DNA from 4 places in the Lysinibacillus sp. FJAT-14222 genome. Region 2 is predicted to be linked to each of the others. Evidence: riboswitches for the same ligand, from Rfam matches in the RefSeq annotation. Region 2 holds a riboswitch; each other region holds the start of a gene.
What was found. A riboswitch is a leader RNA that binds a small molecule or an ion and turns the genes downstream of it on or off. The one in region 2 is predicted to bind S-adenosylmethionine.

Region 1: it holds a riboswitch for S-adenosylmethionine, as region 2 does, so the genes downstream of both, AN161_RS13350 (bifunctional homocysteine S-methyltransferase/methylenetetrahydrofolate reductase) here and AN161_RS04270 (Na+/H+ antiporter NhaC family protein) in region 2, are expected to answer to the same signal.
Region 3: it holds a riboswitch for S-adenosylmethionine, as region 2 does, so the genes downstream of both, AN161_RS09250 (O-acetylhomoserine aminocarboxypropyltransferase/cysteine synthase family protein) here and AN161_RS04270 (Na+/H+ antiporter NhaC family protein) in region 2, are expected to answer to the same signal.
Region 4: it holds a riboswitch for S-adenosylmethionine, as region 2 does, so the genes downstream of both, AN161_RS27420 (YezD family protein) here and AN161_RS04270 (Na+/H+ antiporter NhaC family protein) in region 2, are expected to answer to the same signal.

What each region holds. Positions count from the first base shown of each region.
Region 1 covers NZ_LIYL01000025.1:53,672-56,832, forward strand. The annotation lists gene AN161_RS13345 (protoporphyrinogen oxidase) at 1-857, shown strand, start outside; SAM riboswitch class I at 983-1,082, shown strand; gene AN161_RS13350 (bifunctional homocysteine S-methyltransferase/methylenetetrahydrofolate reductase) at 1,175-3,022, shown strand; gene metH (methionine synthase) at 3,015-3,161, shown strand, end outside.
Region 2 covers NZ_LIYL01000010.1:87,319-90,479, reverse strand. The annotation lists purine riboswitch at 1-70, opposite strand, end outside; gene AN161_RS30935 (hypothetical protein) at 176-298, opposite strand; SAM riboswitch class I at 1,163-1,270, shown strand; gene AN161_RS04270 (Na+/H+ antiporter NhaC family protein) at 1,378-2,658, shown strand; gene AN161_RS04265 (DEAD/DEAH box helicase) at 2,897-3,161, opposite strand, start outside.
Region 3 covers NZ_LIYL01000019.1:50,112-53,272, reverse strand. The annotation lists gene AN161_RS09260 (DASS family sodium-coupled anion symporter) at 1-395, opposite strand, end outside; gene AN161_RS09255 (glycerol-3-phosphate acyltransferase) at 585-1,217, opposite strand; SAM riboswitch class I at 1,546-1,659, shown strand; gene AN161_RS09250 (O-acetylhomoserine aminocarboxypropyltransferase/cysteine synthase family protein) at 1,777-3,078, shown strand.
Region 4 covers NZ_LIYL01000016.1:58,529-61,689, reverse strand. The annotation lists gene AN161_RS07120 (phosphopantothenoylcysteine decarboxylase) at 1-530, shown strand, start outside; gene AN161_RS07115 (TetR/AcrR family transcriptional regulator) at 640-1,233, shown strand; SAM riboswitch class I at 1,634-1,728, shown strand; gene AN161_RS27420 (YezD family protein) at 1,798-1,953, shown strand; gene AN161_RS07110 (flavin reductase family protein) at 2,338-2,826, opposite strand; gene AN161_RS07105 (VOC family protein) at 3,054-3,161, shown strand, end outside.

The DNA.
Region 1 (3,161 bases), on a different contig from region 2:
ATCAACTTTCAATTGCTTCCACTTTACCGTATCTAATCGATTACAAAAATGATTTCGGTAGTATTATTAAAGGTTTCGATGCAAACAGGGAACAATTTGTGCAAGCTGCAAATAAAAAATTTATTTCCTTTAAAAATGGTTTATCATCACTAATTGATCGACTTGAAGAAACATTAACGGATGTAGAAATTATTAAGGGAATTGCCACTACTAGTGTTAAAAAGCAGGAGAATCAATACTCCGTTACATTAGCAAACGGTAAAATGATTGAAGCAAATCATGTTGTATTGGCACTTCCGAATGAATCGGTACAAAGCATATTGCAGGATGAATCTTTGAACCGCTATTTTGAACAATTCAATACTGCCTCCGCAATTACGATTTATTTAGGATTTGATGTACCCGATAATAGATTACCTGCAGATGGAACAGGCTATATTGTGTCACATAATTCGGATGTTATATGTAATGCAGCAACTTGGACAAGTCGCAAGTGGAAGCACACCTCAGCAGAAGGGAAATTACTTGTGCGACTTTTTTATAAGAGCATTAACCCTGAGTATGAGAGATTACGTTTAATGACAGATGAAGAGTTGGCAGCTGTTGCCCTAGAGGATGTAAGAAAAAGCTTGGGGATTGAGGAAAAACCAACTGTTGTTGATGTGACAAAATGGATCGACCAAATGCCGAAGTATGACTTGGCACATCGTGAAGCGTTGCAAGGTCTAGTACAAGAGCTTGAGAAAAACTATCCAAATCTATCAATAGCGGGATGCTCTTATTTTGGAGTAGGCATAGGTGCTTGTATTCAAAATGGTAAAAAAATTGGTGAGGAGCTTGCTGGAAAACTATCGTAATTGTTTGATTTAAAGCAAAATATAGTATTTCAGGTGGAAATTATCCTCTGTTCAGTGAAATAGTCTTGACTCAATCGTTCGTTAACGATATGATTCTTTTAATTATTTAAAAAATTCATACTACATTCTTATCAAGAGAAGCTGAGGGACTGGCCCTATGAAGCTTCAGCAACCAACTTATTGTCAGGTGCTAAATCCAGAAGACCATTGTGTCGAAGATGAGAAGGAAAAACAATTACGAAACGACGTAAAAGCCTTCTTTTTTTTTGAAAGAAGGCTTTTTTTATTTTAAAGATAAGGGAAGCGAGGCTAGTTTTATGGGATTGCTTGAAAAGTTAAAAACGCATGTTCTTACAGCAGATGGTGCAATTGGTACAGTATTATACGGCTATGGCTTGGAGTACTGTCATGAAGAAATGAATGTTCATAGACCTGAATTAATTGAAAAGATTCATAGAGAATATATAGCAGCTGGAGCCGATATTATTCAAACGAACACTTACGGAGCTAATGCCATAAAGTTAGCCCGCTATGGATTAGAATCACGTGTGCAGCAGTTTAATGAAGCCGCTATGACGATTGCCAAACGAGCAGCGGCAGATGGTGGACAATTTGTCTTGGGTACTATTGGGGGGATCCGTGGTATTCGAAAGAGTGACGCAACATTAGAGGAAATTTTAGCAACGGTTGAAGAGCAAGCAACTGTTTTACTTGCAGGAGTTCCAGACGGCCTTTTACTTGAAACATATTATGATTTTGAAGAGCTAACAGCAACTTTGACAATGCTACGAGCTAAAACAACATTACCGATTATTGCTCAAGTTTCTATGCATGAACCAGGAGTTTTGCAAAATGGAATGAGTTTAAATAACGCTTTACATGAACTTGAAGCGCTAGGTGCTGATATCGTAGGTGTTAACTGTCGCTTAGGTCCTCACCATACTATACAAGCATTTGAAGGTGTAGAGCTTCCTGAAAAGGCATTTATGTCAACGTATCCGAACGCATCTCTTCTTGATTTGGAGGATGGCCGTGTTGTTTATGAATCAGAAGCAGATTATTTTGGTCGAGCAGCTGTAGAGCTTCGAGATCAGGGGGTACGTTTAATCGGTGGCTGCTGTGGTACGACACCGAAGCATATTGCCGCGGCGAAAAAATACTTAGAGGAGCTATCTCCAGTAGAGGAAAAGCACGCGAAGCCAGAAAAAGTAGAGGTTGTACGTGAGGCAGAGCCACCAAATTATGAGCCATTACATGTAAAAGTAAAACGTGAACGCTCAGTTATAGTGGAGTTAGATACACCAAGACATTTAGAAATTGAAGGCTTTATTGAAGGTGCCCAAAAATTATATGAAGCAGGCGCAGATGTAGTCATGATGGCTGATAATTCACTTGCATCCCCAAGAATTAGTAATGTTGCAATGGGTGCCTTACTAAAAGAAACACATGGGGTACGCCCGTTGACACATATAACATGCCGAGATCGTAATTTAATTGGTCTTCAATCACATTTAATGGGATTAAATGCACTAGGCATTCATGATATTTTAGCAGTTACTGGAGATCCGACAAAGGTAGGCGATTTCCCAGGGGCGACTAGCGTTTATGACGTATCTTCAATGGAGCTAATCCAGTTAATAAAACAGTTAAATGAAGGAGTATCATTCTCAGGGAAACCTCTTCGTAAAAAGGCGAATTTCTCTGTAGCGGCTGCGTTTAATCCCAATGTACGTGTATTAGACCGAGCTGTAGCACGATTAGAAAAGAAGATTGAGCATGGGGCAGATTATTTTATTTCACAGCCTGTTTATTCAAAGGAAAAAATCGTGGAAATTTACGAGGCGACAAAGCATTTAGAAACACCAATTTATCTAGGCATTATGCCAGTAACGAGCTATAAAAGTGCGGAGTTCTTACATCATGAAGTGCCGGGCATCAAACTATCTGATGATGCGTTAGCCCGCATGAAGGCTTGTGGTGATGATAAAGAACGCGCAACACTAGAAGGAATTGCAATTGCCAAGGAGTTAGTAGAAGTAGCAGCGGAATATTTCAATGGTATTTACCTCATCACACCATTTTTGCGCTATGATATGACACTAGAATTGATGGAATTTATTGAGCAATTGGATGAACAGAAAAAAGGGGTAAGTATAAATGGCTAAGCACTTGATTGAAGAACAATTAGAAAAACGAATTTTAATTCTTGATGGCGCAATGGGTACAATGCTACAAAATGAAAATTTATCAGCAGAGGATTTTGGCGGCGAGGAATATGATGGCTGTAATGAAAATCTTGTGCTA
Region 2 (3,161 bases):
TTTACGGTCTTCAGTAGAGACCCTTAGCCCATATTACTAAGGATATACGAATGGTTTTCTAGTACACATGGAATTATTCAACAATAACTTTAAACATTAGTGTTTCATTAAAATCAATATTTTTAAAGTAATTTCAACATGTTGCGTAATCATTAAATAGACATTAGCTATTTTTTTAAAAATGATTAATTGTATTGTTAAGTTCCATAGTTAAATTCATCAACACTTCATTTAATGCTGCTAGTCCTTCTGTGGACGCAATCGTCTCCTGAGAGGAAGCACCCATCGTTTTGATCATGCTCATTGTTTTCTTTGGAACTGGACAATATTTGTAACAATTATAATTTCAGACTTTTGCGATGAATCGAACTAAAATATACTCATCCATACAAGGAAACTTTTTGCCGGTAGGAAGAAAGTCTCGAAGCTCCATCATCCCTCATTTATTAGCAGACAATTCTAACCTTTCCGCCCATTACCATTATAAAGAATACTTTATAAATTTCAATAATAAATCGAAAAGACTATAAAATCCCCTTATTTTTAATAAACTATTCACATTTCTAGGTAAAAAAGAACAGAAGATGTTCGTAGGACGATACATGATAGTAGACGAAAGTTTTTCCGAATTGATTTGCCTTATCCATTAAAAAGTAGATTTTGAGGTGATGAATCATGATGACGAAGTATCAAATTAATGAACGCGAACAGCTAGAAATGTTAACGATTGATCAATTGGTACCGTAAGATCAATTAGTGAGAAAACAAGAGGCAACGATTGACGTGTTTCACGTAAAGAAATAGATCGCTTTTTAGAAAGTCATAGTTTCTAATATTCTCTGGAGAGGATTTTCCATTAGTGAAATAATATATTATTACTAAGAGGATTATTCATCTTCTTTTATATCTCGCCCCTAGCAATCGATATAGAAGGTAGCGGTATTGTGCCTTATCAAATCAACTAGAGGTGTTCTAGTGGCTTTTAATATATTTTTTCCTTTTTAAAAACCAGAATACTATTTATAACATTGTTAAATTAAATTTTTTCTTAAGAAAAAGTTTTATATGTTACTTTGAAAATAAAGTTCGATTAAAAACATGTTGCAAATATAGATATTTTATTATAGTATTTTATTATTGTGCAAAAAAAATAATGTTTTTCTTCTTATCAAGAGAGATGGAGGGACTGGCCCTATGAAATCTCGGCAGCGGAACTTAGTGATTAAGTTACCGTGCCAAATCCAGCAAGCAATGGCTTGGTAGATAAGAGGAGTGTTTTATAGATATAAGGCCTCTTCTTGTTGTTTCAAGATGAGGCCTTTTTTAGTGAGAAATGGACAAAAGACGTGTCCATTTTTAATTTTTGGAGGTAGAACAATGAAGAAAGAGAATCCATGGGCGCTAATCCCATTTGTAGTTTTTTTAGTTTTATTTATTGGTTCTGGGGTTATTACAGGTGATTTTTATGCCTTCCCTGTCATTGTAGCTATTGCCATTTCGGGCGCTGTGGCTCTGGCGATGAATCGAAAAGAAACGTTTTCGCGAAAGGTTGATATTTTTTGCAAAGGCGCAGGAAATTTAAATGTCATGCTGATGGTTCTTATTTTTCTCTTGGCTGGGGCCTTTTCAGCGGTAACAAAAGGCATGGGTGCAGTGGACTCCACTGTTAACTTTGCTTTATCGGTCGTTCCGCCAAACTTACTTGTTGTAGGCCTGTTCATCATTGCCTGCTTTATCTCCCTATCAATGGGTACATCGGTGGGTACGATTGTTGCACTAGCGCCAATTGGAGTTGGGATCAGTGAGCATACCGACCTTTCCATGGCTTTAGTAATGGCCTCGATTGTTGGCGGTTCGATGTTTGGCGATAATTTATCCATTATTTCAGATACAACCATTACTGCCGTTCGTTCACAGGGCGCACAAATGAAGGATAAATTTAAGGTAAATTTCTGGATTGTGTTGCCCGCAGCTATTATAACGAGCATTATTTTTGGAGTTATCACAATGGGTGAAACAGCTCAAGTGGAGCATTTAAGCTATAATTGGATAAAAATTGTTCCCTATGTTCTGGTTATTATTTTAGCGTTAACCGGAATGAATGTATTCCTTGTTCTGGCACTTGGGATTGTTCTCGCCGGGGCTGTTGGTTTAGCGGATGGCAGCTATCATTTAATGAGCCTTTTACAAAAGATTGGCGAAGGAATGTCAGGTATGTATGAAATGGCATTTCTTGCGATATTAATTGCTGGGATGGTAGAGGTTATTAGGTTTAACGGAGGAATCGACTTCCTACTTCACCTTGCGACACGAAGAATTAAATCGAAAAAGGGTGCTGAATTTGGGATTGCCGGCCTTGTGGGTCTAACTAATTTATCTACGGCTAATAATACAATTGCTATTTTAATTGCTGGTCCGCTTGCAAAAAATATTGCTGACCAGTATGGGATTGAACCAAGAAAGTCCGCAAGTATATTAGATATTTTCTCCTGTACGATCCAAGGTCTTCTGCCATACGGAGCCCAATTCCTGGCAGCCGCAAGCGTAGCCCGAATATCACCAGTGAGCATGCTGCAATACTCTTTCTATCCGATTTTGATAGGGATTTGTGGGATTATTGCTATTCTTAGTGGATACCCAAAACTAAAGAAAGCCTGAACTTTATCACTTTAAAGTAACTGATGTGGCTTTAAAAAATATTGATTTTTTATTGAAATAATCCAATCGTTTTGAAAAGAATTTAATCAAAACGATTGGATTTTTTTATTTGAGGTTAGTCTTTTTTGATAAATAATTTTAATAAGGTTGATTAAATGATTTTCAAGAATTTTCCCCCTTAATTTCCTCGTATTTAAGAGAAAGACCCAAAGTAATTAGTTCACTTCAAGTCTAACCTTCATTCTTCAACTAAATAATGGTAGATATCATAATGCACAGGTTGCTCTAGTACTAAATTCATCGTAACGACTGATAGATGATTTCCTTTTCCATCAGGCATTTTTTCGTTTTTTGCACTACCATCTGCAATGTCTGCTTGGCCCAGGTAATAGAAATCTGTGCCTTCACCGTCATCTTTTTTCGTAAATAGATGAATTTTCATCCCTGACTCTTTATAAGTTAAGATGTTCTTTACTTCAACGGAATCCAACGTTAAACGATTA
Region 3 (3,161 bases), on a different contig from region 2:
AGCGCAAGACGTTTATGTAAATTGGTAATTTGCATGGCTGCTGCTAGGAAAAGAGCAGCGGCTACTAGTGCAACAGCAGAGTTACTAAATCCACTTAATGCCAATTTTAACGCATCTGATGTTCCTAGCACTGTCGCTGGATCTTCCATTGATGGAGCTAAACCTAGTAAAATTGTAACAAGAGCAATAATCATGGCTGAGCTAACGGGGTAGGATACTGCTTCAGTAACCCAAAGAATGACTGCGAAAGCTAAGATGGCTAGAGCTCGTTGTCCAGCTACAGGTAAATCGCCGTTGTTAGGTAAAAAAGTAATGATGATTAGTAAAGCGAAGGCTAATCCAATCCAGAGCGGCTTCAAATTACGTTTTGGTTTTGCTTGTTCAGAAGTAGACATACTTTTTCATCCTTTCTACATGACTACAATTTTCTATAACATCGGCTAGTAAGATGCTTTTTTAAGAAAGTAATTTGTATATTTATTGTAAAAAAAACCAGTATGTGAAATACTCTCTATTTATAGCGATAATAGGCGGTTACGAGAAAATATATGGTCATAGAAAAGACAAAAATATCCAAAGTAATATTATTTCTTTTTCTTGAATGCAGAAGTTACTTTAGGCTCAGTTCCCTGAATTAAGCGTTGTATATTTTCGATATGCAAAATGATCGCTATTCCTAAAAGTAGTAGGGCTATAATTGTCGGGCCTACTCCAGGAATCCATAAATATGTTGCTGTACAAAAAACAAGATAAAATTCAAGTACACCGACAATTAGATAATTCGTCGTGAAGGACAAAAGAACAAATAAAATGAGTGCAAATAAACCAATTTTCCAATCGATTGCAAGTAATATCCCTATGATTGATGCAGTTCCTTTACCGCCATTGAAGCCCATATGGAATGGGAAATTATGACCAAGAATGACACCAGCAGCTATGATATAGGTTAAGAGCCAAACTTGTATTTCTGTTAAATGTGTTGCATCTGCTAGATAGATATGGGCACTGATAATAGCTGCTACGCCTTTACCAATATCGATAAGTGCAACTAATACGCCGTATTTCCATCCAAGGGAAAGTGTTGCATTGGATGCACCTGCATTGCCATGACCAGTCTTTTTTAAATCTACCCCGGATAAAAACTGAGCAACTTTAGAGCCGTGAATACAACCAATTAAATAACCAACAAGAAGAAAAATGATAACGGCTTTTAACATAAAAGTTCTCCTTTCAAAATAAATAGGATCATCACCAAAATTTAGGGCTAACACTTTAAAACGTATGTCATTGCATATAAGTTGATTGGAGTGGAGACTGGGCGACTCCTTGGGATCTGTGCGAAAGCGAAGCGACAGCAACAAAGCGCCCAGTCGGAACGGAAATCAACCCAACTTTTGGTGGTAAACCAATAGATACTAAAATAGTGTATGCGTTCGTTTTACGTAAAAAAGCAGACAGAAGTTTCGGAAAAAATAAAATTTTATTGTTGACAGAAAAAAAGTCTATGTTTATACTGTGTAACAACGATGGAAATTGAATCTCATACTCTTATCAAGAGCGGCGGAGGGATAGGCCCTATGATGCCCGGCAACCAGTAAGTGACGAACTTGCTAAGGTGCTAATTCCTACAGATTCTTACTTGGATCTGGCAGATAAGGGGAGGAAAACTTGCAACCGCAACCCTCTTCTTAGCTGAAGGGGGTTTTTGTTTTCTACAGAAAAAATCCTCCTCATCTCCGGTACCATCGTAAAAAAGTAACCATTTGGAGGTAGACAATGACAAATTTTAAACCAGAAACATTGCTGTTACATGGTGGCCAAGAGCCAGACCCGGTAACAGGATCTCGCACAGTACCCGTATATCGCTCAACAGCTTTCGTTTTTAAAGACACAGCTCATGCGCAACGTCTTTTTGCTTTAGAGGAAGCGGGCAATATTTACACACGTATTACAAACCCAACTGTAGATGTTTTTGAAAAACGCGTCGCTTTATTAGAAGGCGGTACAGCAGCGGTAGCACTTTCATCTGGTGCAGCAGCTATTGCATTTTCAATTTTAAACCTTGCTGGGGCAGGGGATGAAATTGTTGCAGGTAGCTCTTTATACGGAGGTACTTATAATTTATTGGCAAACACACTACCAAACTACGGTATTAAAACAATTTTTGTAGACGAAACAAATCCAGAAAATTTCAAAGCAGCTATTACGGATAAAACAAAAGCGGTGTTCGCTGAAATTTACGGTAACCCAAGTTTAAAAGTGCTAGACATTGAGGCAGTAGCGAATATAGCACATGAAAACGGCTTGCCATTAATTATTGATAGCACATTTGCTTCACCTTATGGCTCAACACCAATTGACTTCGGTGCCGATATCGTCGTTCATTCCGCAACAAAATGGATTGGAGGCCATGGTACAACTTTAGGCGGCGTTGTCGTAGACGCAGGGAAGTTTGATTGGACTCGTGGACGTTTCCCAGGCTTTACTGAACCAGATGCTTCTTATCATGGTTTGCGTTATGGTATTGACACAGCAGCGGCTGCATTTGCCACAAAACTGCGAGTGCAATTACTACGCGACTTCGGTCCAACATTAAGTCCAGATGCAGCATTTAATTTATTACAAGGTTTAGAAACGCTTCATTTGCGTATTCCTAAACACAATGAAAATGCGTTAGCGGTAGCTGAATATTTACGAAACCACCCATCTGTGGAATATGTAAATTACAATGGCTTAGAAGATTTCCCTACTCATGATTTAGCAAAAAAATATTTGAGAAATGGCTTCGGTTCAGTGCTTACATTTGGTATTAAAGGTGGACGTGAAGCAGGGCGTAAATTAATCGATAGTGTGAAATTATTCTCGCACGTAGCAAATGTAGGGGATGCTAAATCATTAATTATCCATCCAGCATCTACTACACATCAGCAACTATCAGCTGAGGAGTTAATCCAAACTGGCGTAACCGAGTCGCTCATTCGCTTATCCATCGGTTTAGAGGCAGTGGAAGACATTATTGCAGATTTAGAACAAGCTATTGAACAAGTAACAGCTTCACAGCAAAAAGTAGAAGCTTAATAAATAAAATTAAAGAAATTTCCGTTCGACATAAATAGAAATCTAATCGGTTATGACTACTCCCGAAAAAAGTCGGCACGAGA
Region 4 (3,161 bases), on a different contig from region 2:
TATTGTATATGCATGGTTATTTTGCGCAGCTGCCAACAAACAAAGATAAAATGCGTACCATTCGATTTGAAGGTATAGAAGATTTAGGCGAGAAAGTTCGACATGCTGTTCAGGAAGAAAAGGTGGATATCGTTATTATGGCTGCTGCTGGTTCTGATTGGCTCATTGATAAAGTATATGACCAATCAGGGAATTTAATGGAGGAAGCAGGTAAAATGCCATCTGATGAGCCACCTATTATTCACTTTAAAAAGGCGCCTAAAGTATTAGGTCAAATAAAAGAGTGGCAGCCGAATGTTACTTTAGTAGGCTTTAAACTCGAGGCAACAGATGATGAGGATTTTTTACTGTCCCGCGCACGTCTACGGATGGAGTCGGCCAACGCTCAGTTTATGGTAGCTAATAGCTCACAGTCTTTATATGGAGGAGATGAGCCACACTGGATTGTACCGGCTGAAGGCGAACCAATAAAGATTATGGGCAAGCAAAAAACAGCGAAAGCATTAATGGATTTTTTACAAAATGATTAAAGAGAAAACTGTGTAGGCAAAGATCTGCACAGTTTTTGTTTTATTATTGTTTTAGGTAATGATTTAGATTATTATTTACTAAACGTTAGGTAAAAAATGGAGGGGTCATATGGGTAATTCAGAACAAACATTTAAAAAAATTTTAGAAGTTGCGTACGTTATGTTTTCTGAAAATGGATTTGATAAAACAAGTCTATCCATGATTGCTAAAGAGGTAGGGATATCCAAACCAGCTATCTACTATTATTTTCAATCTAAAGATCAACTAATTGAATATTTGTTTGAAGAAATCTATAAAGAAATTAAACTTGAAATTACATTTAATTATACAGACATTTCGAAGGACAATCTAATACAAAAGCTATTGGAAATTGGCTACATGTCAATTGAGCAACAGGAAAAAGACATACATTTTAATAAAATATTTAATCAATATATGCTGTTAGCTTCCCGAGATGAAAAATATATGAAAAGGCTTTTAGAGCTCCAAGCATGTTTTTTAGACGGCTTTTATGATTTATTGAAATACGCTGTACAAATTGAGGCAATTTGCGATTCAAATATTAAAGCAAAAGCTCATATGCTTGCGATGGTCTACGATAATATCGGCAATTTTATGTTGACTGGAATTGAATTAGATTATAAAGAGATATGGCAGGAAGCTGTAGATAGTGTGTTCAGAGAGCAAAAAGGGAAAATATAGAGAAGCAGCTACAATAGAGGTCTGATTGAATAGATTTTGAGAAATGTAACAAGGTAAAGATAATTCCATAAGGATTTCTAAAAAACATGTTTGCAATAAAATGTCAGTGTAACATTAGTGTAGTGAGTTTTTTTGGATAAATTTTACACTTTTTGAATTAGAAATGAAGTAATGGAATAAAATAATTTCTGTATGTGGGCTAACTAAACAATGGTTAGCCCTTTATTTTTATTTTCATTCAGCAAATGTTTTTTGTAACGACAGCGGCAATTACGCCGAGGCGAAATCGATATTAAAATACTTCTTTTTACTCAATTACATAGTATTCAGCTAGGTTTTGTAATATTTATATTGACAATAGGTTTTCAGAATTATAGAATTATTTCCAAGAAACGTAATATTCCTATCAAAAGAAGTGGAGGGACTTGACCCATAAAGCCTCGGTGATCATTATTGTAGGCGCCAAATCCAACAGAGCTATCTGAGAGATAAGGGGGCTATGAATCAATTTGATGCGTTGGCCTCTTTTGTACAAAAAAGAATGAAAAAGAAGGGGTGAATCGGATGACTCAACAGGCAAAGGTAGATGACAAAAAACTAGAGGCAATTGCAAAGGCAATTCAACATTTAGAATTTGGAGAAGTACACATTACGATTCAAGATGGTGTCATTGTTCAAATTAACAGACTTGAAAAGCAGAGATTTCCACAGAAAAAGTAAACAATATGATGACAGTTGACCAGATCTTTGAGGACCACAAGCAGGATTATTTCCTTCGTTTATTTGTGGCCTTTTTTGTTTAGCGGCTGGCTAAAGGAGCGGGTTACTTGTTCATTGTAGTAGGGTGGTTTTGGTGTTAGTCTGAAAAATAGGGTTGATGATTAGCATATCACCTTCCGTGGGAGAAATAATAAAACTACTGAAAATAGGTATCATATATTTTCAACATTACCCCATCAATTAAATAAAGTTTAAAAACAGTTACTTTTAATTCATAAATTCAAGTATGGCTAAATATTCAGCAATTGTATATGATACAAAAAACAGGATTGATTTCGACGAATCATCCTGTTTTTGCATGTATTCTACTTACTTGAAGATGTTTTATTCATAAAAACTATTAGGGATTTCACCAATATGTCTACGATGATAGAGTAGGGGCTCCTTCTGTGCATTATCAATTTCTATGACCTGCCCAATAAGTATCGTATGATCTCCCGCATCGATTTGCTGAAATGTTTTACATTGTAAAGTGGCTACTGTATCGTGTAAAATCGGAAGACCGTGAACGGAAGTTGACCACTTTGCCTGAGCGAAACGATCCGGTATTTTACTTGAAAATAGCGTACATAAATGCTCCTGATTGCTCGCTAAAATATTGACAGCAAACTTGTCGGCTGCTGTAAAATATGGATGCAGCTGTGATTTTTTATCGAGCGACCATAAAATAAGGAGTGGATCTATGGAGACTGACGCAAAGGAATTGACAGTTATGCCAATAGGTTCATCTGCATCATTACAAGCTGTGACAACCGTAACGCCTGTTGGATAATTACCTAATGCTAATTTAAAAGCTGCTACTCTGTCTGTCATTCTAATCACCTCTTGATATTTTATGTGAATATACCATTGATTTATGGAAATGAAAAACCTTTTTTGATTAACCATCTGCACGGTAGTTATTTCGTCGCGTGCATCTAAAAATAGTCATCACAAAATATAGTAACTCCTTAATAATTGGAATATTCTTAATTTTATTTTAAACCAATAAAACTAACAGGTAAAGTATATAATAGAGTGAAAAAAGAGGGGGTTTAGTCATGACATTATATTTTGACCATCTAGTTCACCAAGTTCAATCACCAGAAAATACACAGGTTTTCTTAAACAAACGCAATATCCATACAGTTAACGGTGGTCAACACACA